Regions from separate parts of the Thioalbus denitrificans genome, predicted to be linked through region 2. Evidence: predicted binding sites of a transcription regulator. Region 2 holds the regulator's gene; the other holds the start of a gene.
The links. The regulator FNR, encoded in region 2, switches genes on or off when oxygen is low (the NO sensors DNR and NnrR bind a similar motif). The targets are predictions, from matches to a motif close to TTGATNTANATCAA.

Region 1 (7,826 bases), 350 kb from region 2:
CCGGCGGGGCGATGAGGATGAAGAAGGTGGGCACCAGCTTCGCGGGCAGCGGGTTATGGAAGATGACCCGGTAGAGGACGATGACCAGCAGCACCACCCAGAACACCAGTCCGATGCTGAAGAAGAACCACGAGCTCTCCGTATAGCCCAGCGGAACACCGGCGATGGGCACCAGGATGTTGCCCACTACGGGAATGAACCAGGCCGGGTTCATGTGCTGGATCTGGAAGTGCTCGTGGTTGATCCAGGCCCCCAGGACGTAGAGCGTGAACAGCAGGTGCGCCACGCTGCCGGTGATCCACAGCGCCTCGGCCAGTGCCGGCTGACTGTGCAGGGTGCAGATGCTGAGCAGCACCAGGCTGATGGAAACGGTGGGGAAGAAGCTCAGCTTGACCGGGTGGTGCAGCTCCTGGCGCACGGCGCCGGGATGGCGGAGGAGCTTGGCCAGGTAGACCAGCGCGATGAGCAGGAACACCCCGCCGGTCACCGCGGCCATCAGGTTGCCGGCATGGAGCGGCAGCAGCTGCATGGCCTCGCTTTTCAGCAGGGCGATGGTGAAGCCTGAGAGTCCCATCACCACCGCGAAGAAGGGGATGGGGAAGTGCATCAGTCTCGAGTCGGTGTTCATGTCCGTTCCTCGGGTGATTTGACGGGTCCGACCGCCCGTCACGGTTGCGTCGGGCGCGCCTGGAAGCGCGACACAATGGCGTTTCCGGCACCCGGGTGCAGTGACTATGTCACCGGGGTGGAGCGCCGGGTGGACTCCACCCACGGGAGAATCCCGATGGTGCGTCGGCCATCGCGATGGAGTGGATTGGATGTACTCCCTGCCCTCAGGCGCGGGAAACCGCGCACCAGGCCGAAGTTCCACCCCGTGGATTCAGGGCAGTGGATCAGTGAGCTGGGGGGGATACTAGCGGCGCCCGGACGGGCGCCGCATTGAAGATCGTCAATCGGCGGCGATGGTCCGCAGGGACTTGATATCGCAGCGGAAACGGCCCGGTGCGATCTCGGCGATGACATTCTTGCGCTTGAACTCCGCCACCATGCGGCTGGCGGTTTCGGTGGTGATGCCGAGCATGGCGCCCACATCCTCGCGGCTGAACAGTTCGCAGGCGGGCTCGCCGTTGCGTTCCACCAGCCGCAGCAGGAGCCGGGCCACGCGCTGGCGCGCCGTGCCGGTGGAGAGCTGGGTGAGCCAGGCGTCGGCCTCGCTCAGGGCCCGCTGCCAGCGGCGCATCAGCTCCTGGTGCAGCCCCGGGTTGTCCCGATCCAGGCGCTTCACCACGTCGATGGGCAGGCGGCAGACGGAGGCCGGCTGCAGCACTACCGCGTCGTGCTGGTAGGGCTGGCCCAGCAGGGCCTCGAGTCCCGCCACGTCGGTGCTGTGCACCAGTCGCACGATGCGCTGGCCGCCGTCGGGCAGGTACTGCACCAGCTTCAGCAGACCGCTGCGGATGGTGTAGACCGCGTCGCCCGGATCGCCGGCACGGTAGAGCACCTGGTGCGGGGCCAGGTTGAACTCTTCGATGGGCCGATGAATCTGGTCGAAATCCTTCTCCTCCAGCCCGGCGAAGAGCACCGAGGTGCGTAGGCTGCAGTTCAGGCAGTCGGCCTCGCCGCGCCAGGCGGCTTTGGAGGTGATGCTCATGGTCGGCGATGGTGCTCGCTGGTGACGCCTTGCGGGTGGCCCGAGTGCAAACATCCGGTCACCGCGAATCGTGTTGACATATGAGTATATCACCACAGATACAACGTTGATCCAGATCAAGAACGCATACAAAAAGTAGGTATTGGCGGGCCGGCTTGATGTAAGTCAATGGGTTAGCTGAATGCGATAGGAACATCCACCTTACCAGGACGACGCGGTCACTGTTTACCACTCTGGGGAGAGGGCCGGTAGATGGGTGTTCAGCTGCACAGAAGGCAGTTCCTGCGGGGGGATTTCCGGTCACGGAATCACCCCCGGCGCCCACCCTGGTCTCGTCCCGAGTCCGAGTTCACCCACCTCTGCGACCGCTGTGGCCACTGCATCAGCCGCTGCGAGTCACGGATCCTCGTCAGCGGCAGCGGCGGCTTCCCCGAACTGGACTTCCGGCACGGCGAGTGCACCTTCTGCGCCGCCTGCCTGGAGGCCTGTCACAGCGGCGCCCTGCGCCGCGCGCCGGCAACCGGTTCCCGCCCCGCCCGGCCCTGGCACGCCGTGGTGAGCATCGGCGCCGATTGCATCGCCCGGCGGGGAGTGGAGTGCCGGGTCTGCGGCGAGCAGTGCGGGGAGCGGGTGCTGCGCTTCCGCCTGCGTGCGGGCGGGGTGGCCCTGCCCGAGGTCGGGGCGGCGCCCTGCTCCGGATGCGGCGCCTGTGTCGCCCCCTGCCCGACCGGGGCGGTGGAAGTCACGCTCACGCCCCTCGACGAACACCCATCCCAGGAGGTCATTTCGTCATGAATCTCTGCAGCATGGTGCTCAATGCCAGGCCCGCGCAGGCGGCCGCGGTCAGGACCCGGTTGGAGGCTATCGAGGGCGTGGAGGTTCACGCCGTCAGCGATACCGGCCGCCTGGTCCTCACCCTCGAGCACCCCGACCGCACCTATTACGCCGAAACCATGATGCAGATGCATAACGTGGCGGGCGTGCTGAGCGCCGCCCTCATCTACGAATTCCACGATGAACAAGAGGTCACCCAGAAGGAGGTGTCGCAATGAAACTGTCACGGCGCGATTTCATCAAGTCCAACGCCATTGCCGCGGCGGCCGCCGCGGCCGGCGTCACGGTTCCCGGTGCCCAGGCGCTGGCACAGGCGGCGGCGGATGAGGGCATCCGTTGGGACAAGATCCCGTGCCGGTTCTGCGGTACCGGGTGCAGCGTGCTCGCCGGCGTCAAGGATGGGCGCATGGTGGCCAGCCAGGGCGATCCCGACGCCCCGGTGAACCGGGGCCTGAACTGCATCAAGGGCTACTTCCTGAGCAAGATCATGTACGGCAAGGATCGCCTCACCCAGCCGCTGCTGCGCAAGAAGAACGGCCAGTTCGACAAGAACGGCGACTTCGAGCCGGTCTCCTGGGACGAGGCCTTCGACGTCATGGCCCAGAAGTGGAAGGCGGCGCTGAAGGACAAGGGGGACAGCGGCGTGGGCATGTTCGGCTCGGGCCAGTGGACGGTATGGGAGGGCTACGCCGCCTCCAAGTTCATCAAGGGCGGCCTGCGCTCCAACAACCTCGATCCCAATGCGCGCCACTGCATGGCCTCGGCCGTGGTGGGCTTCATCCGCGCCTTCGGCATCGACGAGCCCATGGGCTGCTACGACGACCTGGAGCATGCCGACGCGTTCGTGCTCTGGGGCGCCAACATGGCGGAGATGCACCCGATCCTCTGGTCGCGCCTCACCGACACCCGCCTGACCAAGCCGGGCTGCGAGGTGCACGTGCTCTCCACCTACGAGAACCGCTGCTTCGAGCTGGCCGACAACGGCATGGTGTTCGTGCCGCAGACCGATCTGGCCATCCTCAACTACATCGCCAATTACATCATCCAGAACAAGGCCTACAACAAGGACTTCGTGGAGCAGAAGGTCAACTTCACCAGGACCGCCACCGACATCGGCTACGGCCTGCGCCCGGATCATCCGCTGGAGCAGAAGGCCGCCAACGCCGGCAGCGGCAAGCTGGAGAAGATCAGCTTCGAGGAGTACGCCAAGGCGGTGGAGCCCTACACGCTGGAGTATGTCGCCGAGCTCTCCGGTGTCCCGGCCAAGCAGCTGGAGCAGCTGGCGAAGGTCTATGCCGACCCGAACAAGAAGGTCTCCTCCTACTGGACCATGGGCTTCAACCAGCACACCCGCGGCAGCTGGGTCAACGGCCTGCTCTACAACGTGCACCTGCTGGTGGGCAAGATCTCCGAGCCCGGCAACAGCCCCTTCTCGCTGACCGGACAGCCCTCGGCCTGCGGCACCGCCCGCGAGGTGGGCACCTTCGCCCACCGCCTGCCGGCGGACCTGCTGGTGGCCAAGGACGAGCACCGCGCCATCGCCGAGAAAATCTGGAAGCTGCCCGAGGGGACCATCAATCCGAAGGTGGGCTTCCACGCCGTTCTCATGCACCGGATGCTCAAGGACGGCAAGATGAACTGCTACTGGCAGATGTGCAACAACAACATGCAGGCCGCCGCCAACATGAACGGCGAGAGCTACCCCGGCTGGCGGAATCCGGAGAATTTCATCACCGTCTCCGACCCCTACCCCACCGTCTCGGCAATGGCCGCGGATCTCATCCTGCCCACCGCCATGTGGGCGGAGAAGGAGGGCGCCTACGGCAACGCCGAGCGGCGCACCCAGTTCTGGCGCCAGCAGGTGAGGGCGCCGGGCGAGTCGCGCTCCGACCTGTGGCAGATCATGGAGTTCGCCAAGCGCTTCACCGTGGACGAGGTGTGGCCCGAGGAGCTCATCGCCAAGATGCCCGAGTACCGCGGCAAGACCCTCTACGAGGTGCTCTACGAGAACGGCCAGGTGAACGCCTTCCCCCGGCAGCAGGTCACCGACGAGGCGGGCAACGCCTACGACAACGACGAGATGGAGCATTTCGGCTACTACGTGCAGAAGGGGCTGTTCGAGGAGTACGCCTCCTTCGGCCGCGGCCATGCCCATGACCTGGCGCCCTTCGACGCCTACCATACGGCCCGCGGCCTGCGCTGGCCCGTGGTGGACGGCAAGGAGACCCTGTGGCGGTTCCGCGAGGGCTACGACCCATACGTCAAGGCCGGCGAGGGGGTCAAGTTCTACGGCAAGCCCGACGGGCGCGCCAACATCATCTTCGCGCCCTACGAGCCGCCGGCGGAGAGCCCGGATGCGGATTTCGACCTGTGGCTGTGCACCGGCCGCGTGCTGGAGCACTGGCACTCCGGCTCCATGACCCGGCGCGTGCCCGAGCTCTACCGGGCGGTGCCCGACGCGGTGGTGTTCATGCACCCGAACGACGCCAAGAAGCGGCGGCTGCGCAACGGCAGCAAGGTGAAGGTGGTGTCGCGCCGGGGCGAGGTGCTGACCCGGGTCGAGACCCGCGGGCGCAACCTGCCGCCCGAGGGGCTGGTGTTCATGCCCTGGTTCGACGCCGGCCAGCTGGTGAACAAGCTCACCCTCGATGCCACCTGCCCGCTGTCCAAGGAGACGGACTACAAGAAGTGCGCGGTGAAGGTGGAGCGGGCCTGAGGCAGTCCTGATGCGGGCCGCCGGCGCTGCACGCCGGCGGCCCGCGGAGACGGAGAACGATGAACGGTGGCAGTGGCGAGAAGGGCAGCGGCCATCCGGCGCAGCCGGGACGGCGGCGGTTCCTGGGAGATCTGGCGCGTACGGCCTGCGGAGTGGGCGTGCTGGGACTGGGGCTCGGCCTGCATGCCAGCCGGGCCAACGCCCTGCCGGCCGCCGCCATCCGCCCGCCGGGCGCCCTGCCGGAGGCGGAGTTTCTGGCCGCCTGCACCCGCTGCGGTCTCTGCGTCCGCGGCTGTCCCTACGATGTGCTGAAACTGGCGGGCCTGCTGGACGAGGCCCCGGCGGGTACGCCCTATTTCGTGGCCCGCACGGAGCCCTGCGTGATGTGCGAGGACATTCCCTGCGTGCCGGTCTGCCCCACCGGCGCCCTGGATCATGCCCTGACCGACATCCACGAGGCGCGCATGGGGCTGGCGGTGGTGGTGGACCACGAGGCCTGCATCGCCTTCCAGGGTCTGCGCTGCGAAGTCTGCTTCAACATCTGCCCGGTGCGGGGCAAGGCCATCACCCTGGACCTGCAGCACAATGCCCGATCCGGCAAGCATGCGCTGTTCATCCCGGTGGTGCATTCGGCGGACTGCACCGGCTGCGGACTGTGCGAGAAGGCCTGCATCCTGGAGGAGGCGGCCATCAAGGTGCTGCCCATGCGGCTGGCCAAGGGTGAACTGGGCCACCACTACCGTCTCGGCTGGGAGCAGAAGGCCGAGCATGGCGGCAGCCTGGTGACGCCGGACCAGCAACACCGGTACAACCTGCCCGAGGGAGTGCGCTACGAGCATGGCGGCCGGGGGCTGATCATCGACGAAGGTGCGGAGTCGCCCTACTCCGACAATCCGCTCGATACCCTCAACCGCGGACTGGAGCCGGATCGATGAGCGGCGGAGGAAAAACCGGACTGACGGCCACGCTGAACCGGGGCTGGTGGCAAACCCGCAAGTGGCTGGTGCTGCGGCGGGTGAGCCAGCTGGGCATCCTGGGACTGTTCCTGCTCGGACCGCTGGCGGGCGTGCGCATCATCGACGGCAATCTCTCCTCCAGCCTGCTGCTGGATACGGTCCCGATGACCGATCCGCTGCTGTTCCTGCAGATGCTGGTGGCGGGGTTCCTGGTGCCGGCCGGCACGGCGGTGCTGGGCGCGGCGCTGGTCATGGGCTTCTACCTGCTGGTGGGCGGGCGGGTGTTCTGCAGCTGGGTCTGTCCGGTGAACCTGGTGACGGATGCGGCGGGCTGGCTGCGGTTGCGGCTCGACCTCCACGGCGGGATCAACCTTGCCCGCTCGACCCGCTACTGGATGCTGGCGCTGGTGCTGCTGCTCGCCCTGGCGACCGGGAGCCTGGCCTACGAGCTGGTCAACCCGGTCTCGTTGCTGCACCGGGGCATCATCTTCGGGCTCGGATCCGCCGCCTTTGTGGCCCTGGCGCTGTTCCTGTTCGACCTGTTCGTGGCCCGGCGCGGCTGGTGCGGCCATCTCTGTCCGATGGGCGCCTTCTACGGACTGGTGGGCGCGGTGAGCCCGGTCAGGGTACGGGCGGATCAGCGCGCGGCCTGCGATGACTGCATGGAGTGCTTCGTGGTCTGTCCCGAGCCGCAGGTGATCAGGCCGGCGCTCAAGGGTGCGGAGGCCGGGCGTGGCCCGGTGATCCTGGCCGGTGAGTGCACCAATTGCGGCCGTTGCATCGAAGTATGCCCCCAGGAGGTGTTCGCGTTCGGGCTGCGCTATCCCAACCGGGAGCGGGGGCAGGGGAGTGAAACGCGGAGTTCGCCGGGCCTGAGCAAGGGTGCGGCTACGTGACTGGTAACGATTGAGAGGTGGAGGTGGCTATGAAGAAACATATCTTGACCATACTCACGGGCGCACTCGTGTTGCTCGCTTCGGTGTCGGCGACCGTGGTCGCGGCCGAGGCGGTGGAATCGCTGCGCGGGGGGCTGTCCATCGAGGAGCAGAACCAGAGCTTCGAGCTGAAGCGGCAGATGACCGCGGCTGGCGGCTTCGACCGGGGCTGGAAGCAGCAGCCGCCGCTGGTGCCGCACAAGGTGGACAACGACCGCATTTCGGTGCGCGAGAACACCTGCCTGCGCTGCCACAGCGAGAAGAACTTCGAGAAGGAGAAGGCGCCCCGCATCGGTGACAGCCACTACCTCGACCGGGACGGCAACAAGCTCGATACCCTCTCCAGCCGGCGCTGGTTCTGCACCCAGTGCCATGTGCCGCAGGTGGACGCGGCACCGCTGGTGGAGAACACCTTCGGCCGCTAGCGGCCGGGTTCCTGCACGGCTGCAGGATTGCAACAGGACCGGGACCCACTCCCTGTCTCCGAACCTGGGTGCGCCTCGGCGCACCCTTTTTTTGGATAAGGGATAAGGCGGGTGGTTTACTGCCGTTTTCCGTTTTCCGTTTTCCGTTTTCCGTGTTCCGGAATCACGGAATCACGGAATCACGGAATCACGCCACATCGAAGTCCGCGATCACCGGGGCGTGGTCTGAGGGGCGCTCCCAGCCGCGCGGGGTCCGGTCCACCGTGCAGGCGCTGCAGGCCGCGGCCAGCTCCTGGCTGGCGAGAATGT
Region 2 (7,826 bases):
ACTCGAGGCAGATGTCGGAGATGAAGTGGGGGGCGTTGATGGCCTTGGTGCCGATGATGGCATAGCTCACGCCGGCATCCAGGTAGGTCTGGATGGTGTCCTCGTCGCGGATGCCGCCGCCCACCTGGATGGGCAGCTCGGGAAAGGCTTCGGCAATGCGGTGGATGATCTCGGCGTTGACCGGGCGTCCGGCGAAGGCGCCGTCGAGGTCGACGATGTGCAGGCGCCGGGCGCCGGCCTCCACCCAGCGGCCGGCGACGGCGACGGGATCCGCGGAGAATATGGTCTCGTCCTCCATGCGCCCCTGGCGCAGGCGCACGCATTTGCCTTCCTTCAGGTCGATGGCGGGAATTACCAGCATGGAACGTCCATCCTCGTTCGGGTCTCGGGTTGTCTGTCCGGCCTGTTGTCCGTCGCTCCGGCGGCCGGTTGCCGGCGCGGCTCAGTCCGTCCCGTCCCAGGCCAGGAAGTTCGCCAGCAGTTGCAGTCCTGCCTGCTGGCTCTTCTCCGGGTGGAACTGGACGGCGAAGAGGTTGTCCCGGGCCACCGCCGCGGTGAAGCGCAGCCCGTACTCGGTGCTGGCCGCGCTGAGCGCCGCGTCGGCGGGATCCACGTAGTAGCTGTGCACGAAGTAGAAGCGCGTGTCCTGGGCGATTCCGTTCCACAGCGGGTGCGGCCGGGTCTGCCGCACCTGGTTCCAGCCCATGTGGGGGATCTTCAGCCGCTCCCCGCTGCGGGGATCGGAGAGCCGCTCACCGAAGTACCGGACCGCGCCGGGCAGAACGCCGAGGCAGGGCGTGCCGCCGTTCTCCTCGCTGTGTTCAAGGAGCACCTGCATGCCCATGCAGATGCCGAGGAAGGGCTTGCCGGCGGCCGCCTCGCGGACCACATCCTCCAGGCCGCGGGACCGGATCTCCTCCATGCAGTCGCGGGCGGCGCCCACCCCGGGGAAGACCACGCGATCGGCGGAGAGAATCTCCTGCTCCACGTCCGTGACCCGCACGCGGGTTCCCGCCGGGGCCATGTGCTCCAGGGCCTTGGATACCGAGCGCAGGTTGCCCATGCCGTAATCGATTACCGCGACGCTGCTCATGCCGTACTGTACCGTGGCTGTGGTCGGAAGAAGGGTTCAGAGAACGCCCTTGGTGGAGGGGATGCCCTGGGCCCGGGGATCGGGTTCCGCGGCCATGCGCAGCGCCCGGCCGAGGGCCTTGAACAGGGTCTCCGCCACATGGTGGGCGTTGCTGCCGCGCAGGGCATCGAGGTGCAGGGTGATGCGGGCGTGGTTGACCAGCCCCTGGAAGAACTCCCGGAACAGGTCCACGTCGAAATCGCCGATGCGCGCGCGCGGGTACTCCACGTGGTACTCCAGGCCGGGACGGCCGGAGAAGTCCACCACCACCCGCGAGAGCGCCTCGTCCAGGGGCACATAGGCATGTCCGTAGCGGCGGATGCCGCGCTTGTCGCCCAGGGCCTGGGCCAAGGCCTGGCCGAGGGTGATGCCGATATCCTCCACCGTGTGGTGGGCATCGATGTGCAGGTCGCCGCGGGCCTCGATTTCGATATCGATGAGCCCGTGCCGCGCCACCTGATCGAGCATGTGGTCGAGGAACGGGATGCCGGTATCGATGCGGGCCGTGCCCGTGCCGTCCAGGTCGATGCTGACGGTGACCTGGGTTTCCAGGGTCTCGCGGTTGATGCGGGCGTTGCGCTGGGTCATGGTGCCGGGTACGCATTCGGATTGCACAAGCCTTATAGGATACCCTCAAGGCCGGCGGGCGTGAACCGCATTCGGATCACCGCTGGGGAGGTCCGGCGCGGTCGGATGAAGACTATGATTGATCCACATCAATAATCGGCACCATAATAAGGTAATACGGTGATTTATGGGCACGGCTCAGGACCTCGAGGTATCGATGGCCGGCAATGTGAAACTCAGTGTGGCAGGCCCCGGCGGCGCGGCGGTGGCTGACAAGCGTATCGCCTGTCAGGACTGCACCCTGTTCCAGCTCTGCCTGCCGCTGGGTATCGGCGAGGACGAGCTGGCCCTGCTGGACGAGGTGATCACCGCCCGGCGTTCGCTCAAGCGGGGTGAAATGCTGTTCCGCGGCGGCGCGCCGTTCCATGCCATCTACGCGGTACGCTCGGGATCGCTGAAGACCTATACCATCATGCAGGACGGCCGCGAGCAGGTGACCGGCTTCTACCTGCCGGGGGAGCTGGTGGCGCTGGACGCCATCAGCCTCGGTCGCCACCCGAGCTCGGCCAAGGCCCTGGAGAGCTCGAGCATCTGCGAATTCTCCTTCCAGGATTTCGAGCGCATGGGCGCCCGGGTGCCGGGCCTGCAGCGGCAGATGCTGCGGGTCATGAGCCGGGAGCTGCTCAACGACGAGCTGCTGCTGCTGCTGCTCGGCAAGAAGAGCGCCGAGGAGCGCCTGGCGGCATTCCTGCTCTCCCTGGCCATCCGCTTCCGCCAACGCGGCTTCTCCGCCACCGACTACAACCTGAGCATGTCCCGCAGCGACATCGGGAACTATCTCGGGCTGGCGGTGGAGACGGTCAGCCGCCTGTTCACACGCTTCCAGCAGGATGGCCTGCTGCGCGTGGAGCGGCGCCGAATCCGCATCCACGATATCGACCGTCTGTCCCTGCTGGCCGGGGACACGGCCCTTTCCGGCAGTCAGCGCATCGACAGTGCGGAGGTGCCGCAGAGCGAGCGCTGAGTGCCTGGTTTCAACCCGCAACCCGGATCCCGTCATGCCAGAACAGTGTTCACCAACCCCTGCAGGGAAGCACGGGACCAAGACCGAGGTCGCCTGCGAAGAGTGCGGGCTGTTCGGCTTCCTGCGTCTGCTCACCGTCATCGATCCCCAGGGCGAGCGCTCCGAACCCCTGGCGGGCGTCCTCTCCCGGCGCACGCGCATTCCCAAGGGTGAAACCCTCTATCGCCACGGTCAGCAGCTTCAGGCCGTCTACGCGGTCAAGTCCGGCGCCTTCAAGAGCTACACGCTGCTGGACACGGGCGAGGAACAGGTCACGTCATTCCACTTTCCCGGAGAGCTGATCGGGCTTGACGCCCTGAAGGGCAACCGCCATCAGTACACCGTGAAGGCGCTGGAGGACAGCAGCGTCTGCCAGCTGCAGTTCCGCGAACTCGAGCGTTCCGGCGTGCGCCTCGCGGAGTTCCGCGAGCAGATGATCAAGGCCATGAGCGAGAAGATCGGAGAGCAGTCCCGTCTGCTGCTGGTCTCCTCCCGTCCCTCGGCCGAGGAGCGCCTGGCCGCCTTCGTTCTCAACGTCTCCCGCCGCCTCGAAGTGCGCGGCTTCCCCTCCGAGGCTTTCCGTCTCGCCATGTCGCGCCAGGACATCGCCAGCTACCTCGGCCTGGCGGTGGAAACGGTGAGCCGGATGTTCAAGCGCTTCCAGGCCGAGGGGCTGCTCTCGGTCAGCGGCAAGCAGTTGCGGATTCTCAACCGGACCGCTCTCCAGTTGCTGGCAAAGGTTCGCGACTGATTCTGGAATATCAAATAAAACAATAGGATGTATTGATTCAGCGGAGGCGCCCCCGGGGCGCCTCCGACCCCACCTTCCCGCCCCCGGGTACAACTTGCGACCGATCAGTCGAAACATTGACAAAGATCAATGTTCACGTATCGTTGTCCGCTAATATGGCATCCAGTGCCAACTTCCGTGCACGAAATGGACGGTTGCCGACCGTCCTCGGCAGGCCGACTGGAAACAATTCGCGCCTGTGCTAAATCATTACAGAATGTGGGTGAAGGGGCGGGGGTGTGTGCGCCCTGGAATTTCGATACCCACGCGGCCGGAGTCGGGGAGGGCTGGTCAGGCCGCAGCAGGAGCCCGTAGGAAATCTGCGCAATTTGCACACACTCTAAGAAACGAGGAGAACAACCGTGGTGGAAGCGACAGTGGAGCAAAAGTACAACTTTGACGTTGTACGATGGTTCACCGTCATGGCGGTGGTGTACCTGGTGGTGGGCGCCCTGGTGGGCGTCTATATCGCATCGGAGCTGGCCTGGCCGGTGCTCAACCTGGACAATCCCTGGTTGAGCTTCGGGCGTCTGCGTCCGCTGCACACCAACGCCGTGATTTTTGCCTTTGGCGGCTGCGTTCTGATGGCCACCGGTTTCTACAGCGTGCAGCGCACCTGCGGCGTACGCGTGTGGAGCGACAAGATGGCCTGGTTCACCTTCTGGGGCTGGAACACCATCATCGTGCTGGCGGTGGTCACCCTGCCGCTGGGCCTGACCCAGGGCAAGGAGTACGCCGAGCTCGAGTGGCCCATCGACATCCTCATCGCCGTGGTGTGGCTGTCCTTCCTGGCCAACTTCGTCATGACCCTGGCGGTGCGGAAGACCTCGCACATCTACGTGTCCAACTGGTTCTACCTGGGCATGCTGGTGATGATCACCTACCTGCACGTGGTCAACAGCCTCGCCATCCCGGTGGGCCTGTTCACCTCCTACTCCCTCTTCTCCGGGGTGCAGGACGGCATGATCCAGTGGTGGTGGGGTCACAACGCGGTGGGCTTCTACCTGACCGCCGGCTTCCTGGGCATCATGTACTACTTCGTGCCCAAGCAGGCCAACCGTCCGGTGTTCTCCTATCGCCTGTCGGTGGTCCACTTCTGGGCCCTGATGTTCGGCTACGTCTGGCTCGGGCCGCACCACCTGCAGTACACCGCCCTGCCTGACTGGACCGGCTCCCTCGGCGCCGCCGTGTCGCTGGCCATGATCATCCCCTCCTGGGGTGGTGCGGTGAACGGCATGATGACCCTCTCGGGTGCCTGGGACAAGCTGCGCACCGACTACATCCTGCGCTTCCTCATCATCTCGCTCGCCTTCTACGCCATGTCCACCTTCGAAGGTCCGGTCATGTCGCTGAAGACGGTGAACGCCCTGTCCCACTACACCGACTGGACGGTGGGTCACGTGCACTCCGGCGCGCTGGGCTGGGTGGCCATGGTCGGCATGGGTGCGCTCTACCACCTGATGACCCGCATCTGGCACACGGAGATCTTCTCCGCCAAGCTGGTGAACCTGCACTTCTGGACCGCCACCATCGGCGCCGTGGTCTACATCGTCGCCATGTGGGTGTCCGGCATCATGCAGGGCCTGATGTGGCGTGCCTATGACGAGTACGGCACCCTGGCCTACACCTTCGCCGAATCCGTGGAGGCCATGCACCCGTACTACGCCATGCGTGCCATCGGTGGAATGATCTTCCTCCTGGGCGCCGTGATCATGCTGTTGAACACGGTTCTGACCATCCGCAAGTCGGTGGCCGAGGGCAGCCTGCGCGCCGCCCGTGCCGCGACCGCGACCGCTTAAGGGGGGGATTTCAGAGATGGCAGATCAGATCTACTCCACCCGTTTCCAGGACAAGCTGGAGCGGAATATCTGGGGCATGCTGATTGTGCTCGCCATTGTTCTTTCAGTGGGCGGCATCGTCGAAATCGTGCCGCTGTTCTTCCTGAAGAACACCATGGAGCACAACAAGTTCCCCGAAATCGTCTGGCAGCGTCAGGCCGGCCAGACCCTCAACGACTGGAAGGCGGGTGACGGCGTGCGTCCCTACACGCCGCTGGAGCTGGCGGGCCGGGATGTCTACCGGCGCGAGGGCTGCTACACCTGTCACTCCCAGATGGTCCGTCCGTTCCGTGACGAGAAGGAGCGTTACGGTCACTACTCCCTGGCCTCCGAGTCGATGTTCGACCACCCGTTCCAGTGGGGCTCCAAGCGTACCGGTCCCGATCTGGCGCGTGTGGGCGGGAAGTACTCGGATGACTGGCACCGCAAGCACCTCCGCGCTCCGCGTTCGGTGGTTCCGGAGTCCGTCATGCCGAACTACGTCTGGCTGGACAACGCCTACGTGGACGGCGCCACCATTGCGGCCCACATGAAGGGAATGCAGATGATTGGCGTTCCCTACACGGATGGTGATATTGCCTCCGCGGCTGACGCCGTGCAGGGCAAGACGGAGATGGACGCCCTGGTGTCCTATCTCCAGGTGCTCGGCACAATGGCAACGCTCGAGGAAGGCAAGGCCTACCGTGAGTAGTCTGCGGGAATATTTCCACACCGATTGGGAGGCGATGACCACCAACGACTGGATCGGTATGACGATCACGGTGGTCATCTTCCTCCTGATGGTGGGCCTGTATGTCTACGTCCTGCGTCCCAAGAACCGGGATCGGCTGGAATCGCACCGGCACATCCCGATGCTGGACGAGGACGAGCGCAATGAACGTGGAGGAAGACCATGACGGACAAAGTGTTTCCCGGTGAGAGCAATACCGGGCACGTGTGGGATGACAACCTGCGCGAACTGACCAACGATCCGCCGCGCTGGTGGACCATCGCCTTCTGGGCGAGCGTCATCTGGTGGATTGTCTACGGCATCATCTACCCGACCTGGCCGGTCAGTCTGGAGGGTGCCAACAAGGGCCTGCTGGGCTGGACCCAGATCCAGGAGTACCAGCAGGGCGTCGCGGAAATCCAGGCGGTCCGGGCCGAGTTCGAGGACCAGATCAAGGCCAAGACGGCCAAGGAGATCCTGGCCGACCCGGGTCTTACCGACTACACCGTCGCTTCGGCCAAGGTGCTGTTCGGTGACAACTGTGCCGCCTGCCACGCGGCCGGTGGTGCCGGCAACCCCGGTTTCCCGGTGCTGGCGGACGACAACTGGATCTATGGCGGCAGCATCGAGACGATCCAGCAGAGCATCACCATGGGTCGCCAGGGCGTCATGACCGCCCACGGCAAGATCCTGTCCGCGCAGGAGATCGATACGCTGGCCAACCTGGCAGTCAACCTCAGCCAGGGCAAGAGCGATCCTGATGGCATGACCCTGTTCACCCAGAAGGGCTGTATCGCCTGTCACGGCCCCGACGCCAAGGGCATGCAGGTGCTGGGTTCCGCCAACCTGACCGACAGCATCTGGCGGTTCACGCCGGGCGGTTTCGAAAGTGCCAAGTACACCATCACCCATGGTGTCAACGACGGCACCGATCCGCAGACCCGCGAAGCCCAGATGCCGTCCTTCAAGGACCGTCTGGACGAAGCGGCCATCAAGAAGCTGGCCGTGTACGTCTACCGGCTCGGCGGCGGCCAGTAACGGTCAGCCAGAGCGTCTGAAGCCCGCTTGCGGGCTCATAGATAAAAAATGACACCGCGCGGAGGCGTTCCGCCTCCGCGCGGTAACTGGAAACGGGGGTAATGTCATGAACACAGACGCGGTTTTCTGGGGTTCGGTCCTCACGGTGGTCATCGCCGTGGTGATCGTGGTCTATCTCGGCTTCAAGGCCAAGCAGCTGATGGACCGCGACGCCAGGAGTCACAAGTAAGCACGGTTGCAGCGAACAATCTGAAAGCACTTCGAGGGGGCTGTCCGGGCCCCCTCAATTTCGACTACCAGCCGCAGTCTGCCCCGTCAGAGGCGGGTGAAAAGGGCGAGGGGCGCGCGCGAGTTTCGCCACCGACGGCAGGAATGTAAGTATTCTGTTATATTCCCGTCGCCGAATTGACAATTCTCAATGGGGCGATCCGGTCCGGGGCGATAGACTAGTGTCGGGTTATTTTGTCCTGATTTCCCGGCACAGGAGATGGTAAGTTGAGCGAAGAACAGCGCAAAGTCGACCAGGCTGGTGTCGACGAACTGTATGCCGAGGCCGAGCACTGGCATGTCAACACGGGTGGGGAGACCATCCACGCCAAACGGGTGCCGGGCAAGTGGCGCAACGTGAAGTGGCTGGGCAACGCCGTCTGGCTGATCTTCTTCCTGGGCCCCTACCTGCGCTGGGATGG

Region 1: napF (ferredoxin-type protein NapF) is a predicted target of FNR. The motif match lies at 1,758-1,771, and genes of this name have one in related genera.

Annotation. Positions count from the first base shown of each region.
Region 1 is NZ_QPJY01000001.1:232,174-239,999, forward strand. Features, by position in the region: gene DFQ59_RS01050 (SLAC1 anion channel family protein) at 1-628, opposite strand, end outside; gene DFQ59_RS01055 (Crp/Fnr family transcriptional regulator) at 950-1,651, opposite strand; gene napF (ferredoxin-type protein NapF) at 1,904-2,446, shown strand; gene DFQ59_RS01065 (chaperone NapD) at 2,443-2,703, shown strand; gene napA (nitrate reductase catalytic subunit NapA) at 2,700-5,201, shown strand; gene napG (ferredoxin-type protein NapG) at 5,261-6,136, shown strand; gene napH (quinol dehydrogenase ferredoxin subunit NapH) at 6,133-7,053, shown strand; gene DFQ59_RS01085 (nitrate reductase cytochrome c-type subunit) at 7,083-7,517, shown strand; gene xth (exodeoxyribonuclease III) at 7,705-7,826, opposite strand, start outside.
Region 2 is NZ_QPJY01000001.1:586,626-594,451, forward strand. Features, by position in the region: gene hisA (1-(5-phosphoribosyl)-5-[(5-phosphoribosylamino)methylideneamino]imidazole-4-carboxamide isomerase) at 1-361, opposite strand, end outside; gene hisH (imidazole glycerol phosphate synthase subunit HisH) at 443-1,093, opposite strand; gene hisB (imidazoleglycerol-phosphate dehydratase HisB) at 1,130-1,720, opposite strand; gene fnr (fumarate/nitrate reduction transcriptional regulator Fnr) at 1,965-2,723, shown strand; gene DFQ59_RS02800 (helix-turn-helix domain-containing protein) at 2,758-3,513, shown strand; gene ccoN (cytochrome-c oxidase, cbb3-type subunit I) at 3,918-5,351, shown strand; gene ccoO (cytochrome-c oxidase, cbb3-type subunit II) at 5,368-6,081, shown strand; gene DFQ59_RS02815 (cbb3-type cytochrome c oxidase subunit 3) at 6,074-6,286, shown strand; gene ccoP (cytochrome-c oxidase, cbb3-type subunit III) at 6,283-7,137, shown strand; gene DFQ59_RS20440 (hypothetical protein) at 7,244-7,366, shown strand; gene ccoG (cytochrome c oxidase accessory protein CcoG) at 7,633-7,826, shown strand, end outside.